Regions from separate parts of the Streptomyces sp. NPDC048361 genome, predicted to be linked through region 1. Evidence: riboswitches for the same ligand, from Rfam matches in the RefSeq annotation. Region 1 holds a riboswitch; the other holds the start of a gene.
What was found. A riboswitch is a leader RNA that binds a small molecule or an ion and turns the genes downstream of it on or off. The one in region 1 is predicted to bind cobalamin.

Region 1 (7,035 bases):
CGCCGGCCGCGGCGGACATCCGGGAGGCGGCGGCCGCGATCGCCGAGTCGTGGTTGAGGATCGAGAGGATCACGGTTTCGAGCAGGACGCACTCGGCGAAGGAGCCCTCGACGCGCAGGATCGGCGAGCCGGGGAAGTAGACCTCGCCCTCGGGGTAGCCCCAGATGTCGCCGCTGAAGCGGTAGGAGGAGAGCCAGCGCAGAGTGGGCTCGTCCACGATGGCGTTCTCGCGCAGGAAGCCGAGCACGCCCGCGTCGAAGCGGAAGTTCTCGACGGCGTCCAGGACGCGCCCGGTGCCGCCGACCACGCCGTAGCGGCGGCCCTCGGGCAGCCGACGGGTGAAGACCTCGAAGACCGAGCGCCGCTCGGCCGTGCCGGCCTTCAGGGCGGCCTGGACCATCGTGAACTCGTACTGGTCGGTGAAGAGCGCGGTCGACGGCACGTCCACCGGCAGACCGAGGTCCGGGGCATTCACAGCGAGCTACCTCGCACTTTCGTCCGGGCCGGGCACACGCCGGCCGGGGGTCCGCGGGATGGCCCCCGGGAGGGGGCATGCGGGGATGCTACCCCGAATACTCGTCACTCTGACGATTTCTAGGGGCCCGTTTGTGCGATGACCGGCCCCGGGTGGCAGCATGGAGGCCGTGGCTGTGTTTTTCGGGGGCGGGCCCCCGAACCCCCGGCAGGCCGCGTTCGCGGGGGACCGATCCACGGCCCCCCGGCAGAAGAGACGAAGGTCGCCCAGAGTCGTGAGCGTTGCCCCCGTAGAGATCGAACGCCCCGAGTCGGCGGAGTCGAGCCTTCCCGTCGCCGAGCCCGACGTGCCCTGGGTGACACTCGTCCATAACGACCCCGTCAACCTGATGAGCTATGTGCAGTACGTCTTCCAGTCCTACTTCGGCTACTCGAAGGACAAGGCCCACAAGCTGATGCTCGACGTGCACCACAAGGGACGGGCCGTGGTCTCCAGCGGCAGCCGCGAGGAGATGGAACGCGACGTGCAGGCCATGCACGGCTACGGACTGTGGGCCACCCTCACCCAGGACCGCGGCTGATGGCCGGGGCCGTGAGCGGCTTCGAGCCGCTGCCCCGCGGCGGCGCGGCGGCCGCGTTCGACGAGGTCGAGATCGCCATCCTGCGCTCGCTCGCCGTCCAGCTGCTCGAACTCGTCGGGCCCGGTGACGAGCCGGCCGAGGACGCGGACCCGCTGGCCGCCCTGTTCGCCGAGGGCCCGAGCGAACCGCCCGCCGACCCGGCGCTCGCCCGCCTGTTCCCCGAGGCGTACGCGAGCGAGGAGAGCGACGAACTGCGCGCCAAATCGGCCGAGTTCAGGCGCTTCACCGAGAACGACCTGCGCGCGCGCAAGCGCAGCGACGCCCTCGCGGTCGTGCACGGCCTGGACGCCCTGACGCCCCAGGGCGACGGCGGCGCCGTCCTCAAGCTGACAGCCGAGGACGCGCGGCACTGGCTCGGCGCCCTCAACGACCTGCGCCTGACCATCGCGACCCGTCTGGAGATCACGGACGAGGACGAGAGCGGCGAGCTGTACCGGCTGCCGGACGACGACCCGCGCAAGCCGATGGTGATGGCCTATCTGTGGCTGGGTGTGTTGCAGGAAACACTCATCGAAACGCTCATGCCCTGACCGATCGACCGGAAGAGGAGCGTTCGCTCAGCGGACGCTCAAATCCGTATAACGATCCTGTTACCCCATCGATCTGCTTTGTCATATTGACGAACCTTTGTCCGCTTCTTCCTGTGATCTGCGCCACAAAGCCCGCTGGGGATCACCCATAAGGCCGTGATAAATCTTCACGACCACCCGGGGACGCCACCCATGTTCCCGGGGGCGCTTCGACCGGCAGACCGCCGGTGGCACTCCATCCACATCCGGGGGGATCAGGACCTGATCCGACGCTTCGTGACGAGGCGGGCGGGTCAGCATGGAGAAAGGCGCACCACCATGACCTCAGCGCAGGTCGACCAGCACGGAGACCGTCCTGCCGGCATTGAGGCCGCGGGGACCGCCCAGGCTCCGGGCGAGGGCTCGGGCGAGGGATACCAGCGGGGCCTCGGGGCCCGGCAGATCCAGATGATCGCGATCGGCGGTGCCATCGGCACCGGCCTCTTCCTCGGCGCGGGCAAGGCCATCTCGAAGGCCGGCCCCAGCCTCATCCTGGCCTACGCCATCGCGGGCCTGGTCATCTTCTTCATCATGCGCGCCCTCGGCGAGCTGCTCATGTACCGCCCGGTGTCGGGCTCCTTCTCGGAGTACGCCCGCGAGTTCGTCGGCCCGTTCTGGGGCTATGTGACCGGCTGGACGTACTGGCTCTTCTGGGTCGTCACCGGCATCACCGAAGTGACCGCTGCCGCCCAGTACATGTCCTTCTGGACCCACAAGAGCTTCCCGCAGTGGGCCTACGCGCTCATCTTCACGCTGGTCCTGTACGCGGTGAACCTCATCTCCGTGAAGCTCTTCGGTGAGCTGGAGTTCTGGTTCTCGATGGTCAAGGTGACCGCCATCGTCGGCATGATCCTGATCTGCGCCGGCATCCTCACCGTCGGCTTCTCCGACGCCGCGGACACCGCCACCGTCGCCAACCTGTGGAGTGACGGCGGGTTCTTCCCCAAGGGCATCGGCGGCACGCTGATGACGCTCCAGATCGTGATGTTCGCCTTCCTCGCCGTCGAGCTGGTCGGTGTGACCGCCGGCGAGTCCAAGGACCCCGAGAAGACGCTGCCCAAGGCCATCAACACCGTGCCGTGGCGCATCGCCGTCTTCTACATCGGCGCCCTGATCATGATCCTCTCGGTCGTCCCGTGGCACGAGTTCCAGCCCGGTGTCAGCCCCTTCGTCGCCGCCTTCCAGAAGATGGGCCTCGGCATCGGCGCGGCCATCGTCAACTTCGTCGTGCTGACCGCCGCGCTCTCCTCCTGCAACTCGGGCATGTACTCCACCGGCCGCATGCTGCGCGACCTCGCGCTCAACGGCCAGGGCCCGAAGGTCTTCACCAAGCTCACCAAGTCCGGCACCCCGCTGGTCGGCACCTCGGTCTCCGCCGCGCTCATGCTGGTCGGCGTGTGGATCAACTACGTGGCGCCCGGCAAGGCCTTCGACTACGTGGTCTCCTTCGCCACCATCTCCGGCATGTGGGCCTGGATCATGATCCTGGTCTGCCAGATCCGCTACCGCGCCAAGGCCGACCGCGGCGAACTGCCGCAGTCCACCTTCCGCGCCCCCGGCGCCCCGTACACCAGCTGGTTCGCACTGCTCTTCATCTTCATGGTCATCGTGATGATGGGCATCGACAAGGACTCCCGCGTCTCGCTGTACTGCGCGCCGCTGTGGGCCCTGATCCTCGGCGTCTCCTACCTGGTCCTCAAGGCCAAGAACCCCGAGAACAAGGCGTTCGCCAAGCGCGCCTGAGCCGCCGCTGAAGCTCTGACCAGCAGGTTCTCACCATGCGGGCCGTTCCGTATCGCACCTCGATACGGGACGGCCCGTCTGCTTATCCTTGCCGACATGCTGACCCTCACCCAGGCCCTGTACGACCAGCTCGTGGCGCACGCCCGCGCCGACCACCCCGACGAGGCGTGCGGTGTGGTCGCGGGCCCGGCCGGCACCGGCCGCCCCGAGCGCTTCATCCCGATGCTGAACGCGGCCCGCTCGCCCACGTTCTACGAGTTCGACTCGCAGGACCTCCTCAAGCTCTACCGCGACCTCGACGACCGCGACGAGGAGCCGGTGATCGTCTACCACTCCCACACCGCGACCGAGGCCTACCCCTCCCGCACCGACGTGACGTACGCCAACGAGCCCGGCGCGCACTACGTCCTGGTGTCGACGGCGGACACGGACGGCGCGGGCGAGTTCCAGTTCCGCTCCTACCGCATCGTGGACGGCGTGATCACTGAGGAAGATGTAAGGGTCGTAGAGGCCTACTGACGAATACGCGTACGGGCGGATTTCGCGCATACTGTGCATGCGCGCGTTCTGTCCGTGCGCACGGCCGCCGGCTGTGCGCACCTTCGCCGTCCGTGCGCACCTTCGATCACGGGGCGGCAGGACCCAGGAAGCCGGTGCGAATCCGGCACGGTCCCGCCACTGTGACCGGCGCCGAGGACACCCCTCGGCGCCGGAAGCCAGGAACTGGCCTGCCGCCTTCTCCCATCGACAGGGGACGTGGAAATCCCCTTGGAGGAGCTCGGCCATGCTCTGGCGCCGCGCGGCACTCGCCGCCGCCCTGCTGTTCCCGCTCGCCGCGTGCACCTCGCCCGCGCGACCCGAGGCCGCGGGCGGTCCCGCCCCCGGCTTCCCGTACACGGTCACCAACTGCGGGGTGACGACGACATACACCGCGCCCCCGAAGCGGGCGGTGACGATGAACCAGCACGCCACCGAGGTGATGCTGGAGCTGGGCCTCGTCAAGTCCCTCGCCGGGACCGCCTACTTGGACGACAAGGTGCTGTCGAAGTACGCGGCGGACTACCGCACGGTCCCGGTCCTGGCCGCCGCATACCCCTCCTACGAGAAGCTCCTGTCCGTCAACCCGGACTACGTCTACGGCGGTTACGCCTCCGCCTTCGCCGCGAACGAGGGCCGCGGCCGCGAAGCCCTCGCCAAGAGCGGCATCAACTCCCGTCTCAACGTGGAGAACTGCCCCAAGGGCGCGGCGACCACGATGAACGACGTGTACGAGGAGGTCCGCGAGGTCGGCCGCACCTTCGGCGTGCCCGACCGGGCGGAAAGCTGGGTGAAGGCGGCCGAGGCCACCAACGCGAAAGTGGCCCGCACGGGCGCGCCGCCGGTGCCGGTCTTCGTCTACGACAGCGGCGACGCGACGGCGTTCACCCTCGGCGGCAAGGGCATCGGCAACGACATCGTGACGCGGGCGGGCGGCCGCAACGTCGTCGCGGACGACCTCAGGACGAAGTCGTTCGGCGACGCGAGCTGGGAGAACGTGGTGGCCCGCGCCCCCGAGACCATCCTGATCCTGGACTACGGCGGCACGAGCGTGGAGGCCAAGAAGAAGCGCCTGCGCGACGACCCGGCCCTGGCGTCCGTCCCCGCCGTCAAGAACAACCGGTTCGCGGTCCTGCCCCTGTCCGACATGGTGACGGGCGTTCGGGCGCCGGACGCGGTGGCGAAGCTGGCGACACAGCTCTCCGCGACGGCGGGGGCGGGGGCGGGGGCGTGAACGAGCTCCCGAACACGGGCTCACCGCGCACCGCAGCTCTCCGCGACGGCGGGGGCGGGAACGGGGGAGTGAGGGAGCCCCTGAACACGGGCTCACCGCGACGCACACCGAGCGGGGCGGCGCAGAGCCACGGTGAGCCGGATCGGGGCCCAAGAGGCGCGGCCGTGACCCCGCGCCTGCGCTACCCCGCGCTGCTCGGCGGACTCACCCTCGTGCTCCTGGCCGCGGCCACCGCCGGGCTCGCGCTCGGCTCGGTGCGGATACCGGCCGGCGATGTCCTGGCCATCGTCACCGGCGCCGCCGAACCCGGCCCGTACCGCACGATCGTCCTGGAGGTCCGGGCACCCCGCGTCGTGCTCGGCGCGGTCACCGGCGCCGGGCTCGCCGTCATCGGCACCACCCTCCAGGCCCTCGTCCGCAACCCCCTCGCCGACCCGTTCCTGCTCGGCGTCTCCAGCGGCGCGTCCGCCGGAGCCGTCGCCGTCATCGTCCTCGGAGCCGGCGCGGGCCTCGCCACCACCGTCGCCCTGCCCGCCGCCGCCTTCGCGGGCGCGCTCGCCGCCCTCGTCCTCGTCTACGCCCTCGCCCGGCGCGCCGGCTCGATGACCGGCGGCCGCCTGGTCCTCGCCGGGGTCGCCGTCTCCTACGTCCTGTCGGCGCTCACCAGCCTGATCCTCGTCACCTCCGCCCGCGCCGAGCACGTACAGGAAGTGCTGCACTGGACGCTCGGCGGACTCGGCGGCGCCCGCTGGTCCATGCTCGCCCTGCCCGCCACCGCCCTCGTCCTCGGCACCCTCGTCCTGATCACCCTGGCCCGCCCCCTGGACCTGCTGCTCGTCGGCGAGGAGGGCGCCACCGTGCTCGGCCTCGACGCGGGCCGCTTCCGCGCCGCCGCCTTCGTCCTCACCTCCCTGCTCACCGGTGTCCTCGTCGCGTACACCGGGGCGATCGGCTTCGTCGGCCTGATGGTTCCGCACGCCGCCCGCATGGCCGTCGGCGCCGCCCACCGCACCCTGCTCCCCGTCGCGGCACTCGGCGGCGCCGCCTTCCTCGTCGTCGCCGACCTCGCCGCCCGCACCGTCGCCGCACCCCAGGACATACCCGTCGGCGTGCTCACCGCGCTCACCGGCGGCCCGTTCTTCCTGTGGATGCTGCGCGGCCGCGGCGCCCGCACGGAAGGCGGCCCGGCATGACGACCCTGCGCGCCGAGTCGCGGCGCGGAAGGCGGCCCCGCACGACGTCCCTGAGCACCGAGTCGCCGCGCGGCGCCCGCACGGAAAGCGCCCCCGCATGACGACCCTGCGCGCCGAGTCCCTCACGTACACCACGCCCCAGGGCCGCACCCTCCTGCACGACATCACCCTGGACGCCGCCGACGGCGAGACCATCGGCCTGGTCGGCCCCAACGGCAGCGGCAAGACCACCCTGCTCCGCTGCGTCTACGCCACGCTGCGTCCCACCACCGGACGCGTCCTGCTGGACGGCGCCGATCTGCACGCCCTGCCGGCCAAGGCCCGCGCCCGCCGCATAGCGACCGTCCCGCAGGACGCCGACGCCGGCGGCATCGAACTGAGCGTGCGCGAGATCGTCGCCATGGGCCGCTCCCCGCACCACCGCTTCTGGGAGGCCGACACCGCCGCCGACCGCGCCCTCGTACGCGAAGCCCTCGCCCGCGTCGGCATCGCGGACCTCGCCGGCCGCCCCTTCCCGTCCCTGTCCGGCGGCGAGCGCCAGCGCGCCCTGGTCGCCCGCGCCCTCGTCCAGCAGCCGGACGTCGTCGTCCTGGACGAGCCGACCAACCACCTCGACATCCGCTACCAGCTCGAAGTCCTGTCCC
Region 2 (7,035 bases), on a different contig from region 1:
GCACGGTGATCCGGCGGTCGGCGGGCAGCGGCCGGCCTGGCGGCGCCTTGAGGGCGGCGTCGCTGGCGTAGCGTCCGGCGACGACTGCTGCCGCGCCGACGCCGAGCAGTGTGGTGACGGCCGCGGCCGTCTTCGTAGCGGGGCGCACCTGCCCAGTCTCGGGGCGAAGCCGCCCGGGTGCCAGTGGGCGGGGCCGTAGAGATCGTGGATCACCGGGTCAGAGGAGTCCGGTGGCGGCCGAAGAGCGCGTGGGGCGGCCCGGGCTCAGGGCTGTCCGTAGCCGCTCAGCCGGCGGGCCACTTCGTCGAGCTGTGCGGGGCTGAGCAGGGACGGGGTGCGGCCGGGCAGGGTGGCGGCGGTGAGCCAGAGCCGGCACATCCACTCCAGTTGGGCGGTGCGGTCGTAGGCCTGGTCGAGGCCGGCGCCGTAGGTGACGGTTCCGTGGTTCTGGAGGAGGCATCCGGTGCGGCCCTCCAGGGCCTTCAGCATGTTCTGGGCCAGTGCCTCGCTTCCGTACACGGCGTACGGGGCGACGCGGACCGGGCCGCCGAGCGCGGCCGCCATGTAGTGGATCAGCGGGAGTTCGGGCACCAGGGTGGAGACGGCGGTGGCGTGCACGGCGTGGGTGTGGACGACGGCGAGGGCGTCGGTGGTGCGGTACACGGCGAGGTGCATCGGGAGTTCGCTGGTGGGCCGCAGCGCGCCCACGACCTGGCGGCCTTCGAGGTCGACGGCGATGGTGTCGGCGGGCCCGAGCCGGTCGTAGGGGACGCCGGTCGGCGTGACGAGGACGAGTTCGCCGACCCGGACCGACACATTGCCCGATGTTCCGACCACCAGCCCTTCGGCCGCGGTCCTGCGCGCGGTGTCGACCAATTGGGCCCATGCCGCGGCGATGGCCGCCTCGTTGTCGCTCATGAGACTGATCCTGCCAGGGCGGACGCGTCCCACGGACGGGCCGGGAAGCGATCGTCCACTAGCCTCTGCACGTTTGGGTCCGTACACCGCAATTCGGGGGAAATCCATGGTTCGGGACCAGGGTCCGCTCGCCCGCCTCAGCCGCGCGCGGGCCGCGCTCGCACTGCGCCTGGCGGCCCTCGCGCTGGGCTGTACGGCCCTCACCGCGCTCGCGGCGCCGCACGGTGCGTCGGCGCAGGACAAGCCCGCCGGCCATGACGTCTCCTCGCACCAGCGGAGCGTCGACTGGGCCGCCGCGAAGAGCCGTGGGGCGACCTTCGTGTACGTGAAGGCAACCGAGTCGACGACCTACCGCAACCCGTTCTTCGGGCAGCAGTACGACGGCGCCCGGCGGGTGGGCCTGATCCGGGGCGCCTATCACTTCGCGGTGCCCGACCAGTCCTCGGGCCGGGCGCAGGCGGCGTTCTTCGCGGCCAACGGGGGCGGCTGGCGGGGTGACGGCTGGACCCTGCCGCCCGCGGTCGACCTGGAGCACAACCCGTACGGCAAGGACGCCAGGGGCGGCAGCGGCGACACCTGCTACGGGCTGAGCCCCGCCGAGATGACCGACTGGGTCGCCGGGTTCAGCGACGAGGTGCGGCTGCGCACCGGCCGCCGTCCGGTGATCTACACGACCACGGCGTGGTGGAACCGGTGCACCGGCCACAGCACAGCCTTCGCCGCCGACCACCCCCTGTGGCTCGCCCGGTACGCCGTCGCGCCCGGCGCGCTGCCCGCGGGCTGGTCGTACTGGACGGTGTGGCAGCACGCCAATGGCGGCGGAGCCCTGCCGGGTGACCAGAATCTCTTCAATGGGACTTTTGCGCAGTTGAAACGGTTCGCGGCCGGGCGCTGAACGGCCCCCGGCGGACCGGGGCGGCGCGGGAACCGGCCACGGTCACCAGTGCGCCCGCCCCAGTTCATCTTCCGTTCATTCAGGTTACTTACGTTCGTCCCGCCACTGACGTCGAACGATTGCCTGGGTAAATGGAACACATCACGCTGCTGCTCGCGATTGTGATCGTGACAGCTCTAGTGTTCGATTTCACGAACGGTTTCCACGACACCGCCAACGCGATGGCCACCACCATCTCGACCGGCGCCCTGAAGCCCAAGACGGCGGTCGCCATGTCCGCCGCGCTCAACCTGGTCGGCGCGTTCCTGTCGGTGGAGGTCGCCAAGACGATCTCCGGCGGGATCATCGACGAAAAGGGAATCCGCACCGAGGTCATCTTCGCTGCCCTGGTCGGTGCCATCCTCTGGAATCTCCTGACCTGGCTGCTCGGGCTGCCCTCCAGCTCCTCCCACGCCCTGTTCGGCGGCCTCATCGGCGCCGCGGTCATGTCGGCCGGCTGGTCCTCGGTCCACGGCTCCACCGTCGTCACCAAGGTGCTGCTCCCGGCCGTGGCCGCCCCGATCGTCGCGGGCATCGCCGCGATGCTGGCCACCAGGCTCACGTACCGGCTCAACCGGAACACCGCCGACAAGGCCACCGCCAAGGGGTACCGCGCCGGGCAGATCGCATCGGCCGGCCTGGTCTCGCTCGCCCACGGCACCAACGACGCCCAGAAGACGATGGGCATCATCACCCTCGCCCTGGTCACCGCCGGGGTGCTGCACCCCGGCGCGAACCCCCCGCTGTGGGTCATCGTCTCGGCCGGTCTGGCCATCGCGATGGGCACCTACCTCGGCGGCTGGCGCATCATCCGCACCATGGGCAAGGGCCTCACCGAGTTGCGTCCGCCGCAGGGCTTCGCCGCCCAGACCGGCGCGGCGACCGTCATCCTCGCCTCCTCGCACATCGGCTTCTCGCTCTCCACCACCCAGGTCTGCTCGGGCTCGGTCATGGGCGCCGGCATCGGCCGCAAGGGCGGAGTGGTCCGCTGGTCCACCGCGACCCGCATGGCCGTCGCCTGGATCCTGACGCTGCCGGCCGCCGGACTCGTCGGCGCGGGCGCGGAGTTCCTCACCCAGCAGGGCCCCTGGGGCATCGCCGCCGTCGCGCTCCTCCTGATCGCCGGCTCGGGCATCATCTGGAAGCTGTCGCGCCGCCAGCCGGTCGACGCCCACAACGTCACCGCCGACGACGCCCCCGTGGCCGAGCCCGCCGGTGTCATCACCACCGCCATCGCCGCGGTCAGCCCGCCGCCCACCGGTCTGGCGCTCGCGTCGACCGACCTCAGGGCCACGATCCAGGCCCCGGCCCCCGCCGACCCGCCCACTCCGGCGGCGGTCTGACTCGGTCGCTCCGGCCAGCTAAGGAATCCTCATGCACATCGACTGGGCAGCTCTTGGCTCCGTCTTCGGCGTCAGCCTCGCGGTGACCGTCGGCCTGGTGGGCCTGTTCACCCTCGGCATCGTCGGCCTCACCAAGCGGGAGGCCGCGGCCTCCGGCACCGCGGGCAACGTGGCGATGGCCCGCACCGGGGCGTACGCCTGCTTCGCGCTCTGCGCGGCGGCCGTGGCGTACGGGATCTACCTGATCGTCGCCTGACCCGCGGGCGTCGTCAGACGCCTGATCCGCGGGTGACAGCCACCTGACCCGCGGACATCAGTCACCTGACCCGCGGGCATCGGTCGCCCGACCCGCACGCCCCACCCGAACCGCCCCGTGGCCCGCGCCGCGGGGCGGTTCGCTGTGGTGCCGGGCACTCTCTCGCGCCGCAGGTCAACGGCAAGTTGACGGCTGTTCTCGGGGCGTGGTGGACTGCACCGGCCAGCTACGGCGGCAGAAGAGGAAGCCGGTGCGAATCCGGCGCGGTCCCGCCACTGTCACCGGGGAGCGATCCCCGCGAGCCAGGAACTCTCACCGCCGGTCACGTCGAACCAGGGCGCGGACACCCTGAGTGAGGACATACCGCCATGCGCGCCTGCCCGTTGAGACCTTCCGGCCCGTGCCGCTCCGCCCTGGCGCGCTGAGCATGCGAGCCGACCGCACCTTCGTCTACGGCGCGACCGCCGGACTCATCGGCGACCTCCTGCTCGGCGACCCGCGCCGCGGCCATCCCGTCGCCGCGTTCGGCCGGGCGGCCGGCGCCGTCGAACGCGCCCTGTGGCGCGACCACCGCGGCTGGGGCGCCCTGCACACCGCCGTGTGCGCGGGCGGCGCCGCGGGCGCCGCGGCCCTGCTCTCCCGTGCCGTACGCGACCGTTCCGTCGCGGCCGCCGCGCTGACCGCGGCCGCCACCTGGAGCGTGGTGGGCGGCACCTCGCTCGGCCGCGAGGCGCGGGCCATCGGGGCCGCACTCGCCGCGGGCGATGTGGACGCGGCGCGGGAGCGCCTGCCGCACCTGTGCGGACGCGACCCGCACTCCCTGGACGCCGACGGCGTCGCGCGCGCCGTGGTCGAGTCCGTCGCCGAGAACACCTCCGACGCGGTCGTCGGCGCCCTGGTGTGGGGCGCGCTCGCGGGCGTGCCGGGCCTCGTGGGCTTCCGCGCGGTCAACACCCTCGATGCGATGGTCGGGCACAAGTCGGCCAAGTACCGCCGGTACGGCTGGGCCTCGGCACGCCTGGACGACGTGATGGGCTGGCCGGGCGCCCGCCTCACCGCCGCCCTCGCCGCGCTCGCGGGGCCCGACTCCAGGGGCGCGGTACGGGCCTGGCGCACCGACGCGGGCCGGCACCCGAGCCCCAACGCGGGCCCGGTGGAAGCCGCGTTCGCGGGGGCGCTCGGCGTGCGGCTCGGCGGCACGCTCTCCTACGCGGGACGGGTCGAGCACCGGCCGGTCCTGAACACGGCGGGCCGCGCCGTCGAAGTCGCGGACATCGAACGGGCGGTACGGCTCTCACGCACGGTGGGCTGGCTGACGCTGGCCGGCGCCGTGGTCGCGCGAGCCGCTGTGAGGAGGGGACGTACATGGGTGGCGGGCTGCTGATCGCGGGCACCACATCGGACGCCGGCAAGAGCGTCGTCACGGCCGGGATCTGCCGCTGGCTGGTGCGCCGGGGCGTCAAGGTGGCCCCCTTCAAGGGGCAGAACATGTCGCTGAACTCGTTCGTGACGCGCGAGGGCGCGGAGATCGGCCGGGCGCAGGCGATGCAGGCGCAGGCGGCCCGGGTGGAGCCGACCGCCCTGATGAACCCGGTGCTGCTCAAACCCGGCAGCGACCGCTCCAGCCAGGTCGTCCTGATGGGCAGGCCGGTGGGCGAGTTGAGCGCCCGCGGGTTCTTCGGCACGTCCGGCGGGCCGTCCGCCGGGAAGGCACTGGGCGGAGGGCGCCGAGAGGCGCTCCTCGGCCCCGTGCTGGACTGCCTCGCGGAGCTCCGGACAACGTATGACGCCGTGATCTGCGAGGGGGCGGGCAGCCCGGCGGAGATCAATCTGCGGCGCACCGACATCGTCAACATGGGCATCGCGCGGGCCGCCCGGCTGCCCGTCGTCGTGGTCGGCGACATCGACCGGGGCGGGGTCTTCGCCTCGTTCTTCGGCACCACGGCGCTGCTGAGCCCCGAGGACCAGGCGCTGGTCGCGGGGTACGTCGTCAACAAGTTCCGCGGCGATGTGACGCTCCTGGAGCCCGGCATCGAGATGCTGCGCGGCCTCACCGGACGGCACACCTACGGGATCCTGCCCTACGCCCACGGCCTCGGCATCGACGAGGAGGACGGCCTGCGTGTCTCGATGCGCGGAACCGTACGCGAGTCGGTGGTGGCACCGCCCGTGGGCGAGGACGTGCTGCGGGTCGCGGTGTGCGCGGTGCCGCTGATGTCCAACTTCACCGATGTGGACGCACTCGCCGCCGAACCCGGCGTCGTCGTGCGGTTCGTGGACCGGCCCGAGGAGCTCACCGACGCCGACCTCGTGGTGGTGCCCGGCACCCGCGGCACCGTCCGCGCCCTGGAGTGGCTGCGCGAGCGCGGCCTCGCGGCAGAGCTGGCCAGAAGGGCCGCCGACGGCCGCCCGGTGCTCGGCATCTGCGGCGGGTTCCAGCTGCTCGGCGAGCACATCGAGGACGACGTCGAGTCGAAGGCCGGCTCGGTGGCCGGGCTCGGTCTGCTGCCGGTCCGGGTGCGGTTCGCCGCGGAGAAGACCCTGGCCAGGCCCGTCGGCGAGGCTCTCGGTGAGCGCGTCGAGGGGTACGAGATCCATCACGGCGTGGCCGAAGTCCTCGGCGGGGAAGCCTTCTTGGACGGGTGCCGGGTCGGTTCCGTCTGGGGCACGCACTGGCACGGCTCCCTGGAGAGCGACGGGTTCCGGCGCCGCTTCCTCGAACAGGTCGCGCGGGACGCGGGCCGCCGGTTCGTGCCCGCGCCCGACACCTCCTTCGGGGTGCTCCGCGAGGAGCAGCTCGACCGGCTCGGAGACCTGATCGAGGAACACGCCGACACCGACGCCCTGCTGCGCCTGATCGAGCAGGGCCCGCCCGCCGGCCTGCCCTTCATCCCGCCGGGCGCGCCGTGACCTGCACCGCCCGCCCGCCGCGTACAGCACTACTCGAAGGAGAGATCGGCACATGAGCACCCGGTATCCGTTCACCGCCGTCGTCGGCATGGACGACCTGCGGCTCGCGCTGCTCCTGAACGCCGTCAGCCCGGCCGTGGGAGGTGTTCTCGTCCGGGGCGAGAAGGGCACCGCGAAGAGCACCGCCGTGCGGGCGCTCGCGGATCTGCTGCCGGAGGTGGCCGTCGTGCCGGGCTGCCGGTTCAGCTGCGACCCGGCGGCGCCCGACGCTCAGTGCCCGGACGGGCCGCACGAGAGCGGTCCCGGCGGGCTGCGCGCGGCGCGCATGGTCGAGCTGCCCGTCGGCGCGTCCGAGGACCGTCTGGTGGGTGCCCTCGACATCGAGCGGGCACTCGGCGAGGGCGTGAAGGCCTTCGAACCGGGCCTGCTCGCCGACGCCCACCGCGGCATCCTGTACGTCGACGAGGTCAACCTGCTCCACGACCACCTCATCGACCTGCTGCTCGACGCCGCCGCGATGGGGTCCTCCTACGTCGAGCGCGAGGGCGTCTCGGTGCGGCACGCCGCGCGGTTCCTGCTGGTGGGCACGATGAACCCCGAAGAGGGCGAGCTGCGGCCGCAGTTGCTCGACCGGTTCGGCCTGACCGTCGAGGTGGCGGCCTCGCGCGAGCCCG

Region 2: linked by a shared signal. The riboswitch ahead of AB0D31_RS17660 (cobalamin biosynthesis protein) and the one ahead of AB0D31_RS01370 (ABC transporter substrate-binding protein) in region 1 are both predicted to bind cobalamin.

Annotation. Positions count from the first base shown of each region.
Region 1 is NZ_JBEZKW010000002.1:38,216-45,250, forward strand. It holds gene AB0D31_RS01345 (nicotinate phosphoribosyltransferase) at 1-475, opposite strand, end outside; gene clpS (ATP-dependent Clp protease adapter ClpS) at 750-1,055, shown strand; gene AB0D31_RS01355 (DUF2017 domain-containing protein) at 1,055-1,645, shown strand; gene AB0D31_RS01360 (amino acid permease) at 1,964-3,427, shown strand; gene AB0D31_RS01365 (M67 family metallopeptidase) at 3,524-3,946, shown strand; cobalamin riboswitch at 4,024-4,174, shown strand; gene AB0D31_RS01370 (ABC transporter substrate-binding protein) at 4,212-5,198, shown strand; gene AB0D31_RS01375 (iron ABC transporter permease) at 5,363-6,391, shown strand; gene AB0D31_RS01380 (ABC transporter ATP-binding protein) at 6,489-7,035, shown strand, end outside.
Region 2 is NZ_JBEZKW010000027.1:65,114-72,148, forward strand. It holds gene AB0D31_RS17635 (alpha/beta fold hydrolase) at 1-148, opposite strand, end outside; gene AB0D31_RS17640 (class II aldolase/adducin family protein) at 265-918, opposite strand; gene AB0D31_RS17645 (lysozyme) at 1,025-1,813, shown strand; gene AB0D31_RS17650 (inorganic phosphate transporter) at 1,945-3,195, shown strand; gene AB0D31_RS17655 (hypothetical protein) at 3,227-3,451, shown strand; cobalamin riboswitch at 3,643-3,784, shown strand; gene AB0D31_RS17660 (cobalamin biosynthesis protein) at 3,879-4,835, shown strand; gene AB0D31_RS17665 (cobyric acid synthase) at 4,817-6,361, shown strand; gene AB0D31_RS17670 (putative cobaltochelatase) at 6,414-7,035, shown strand, end outside.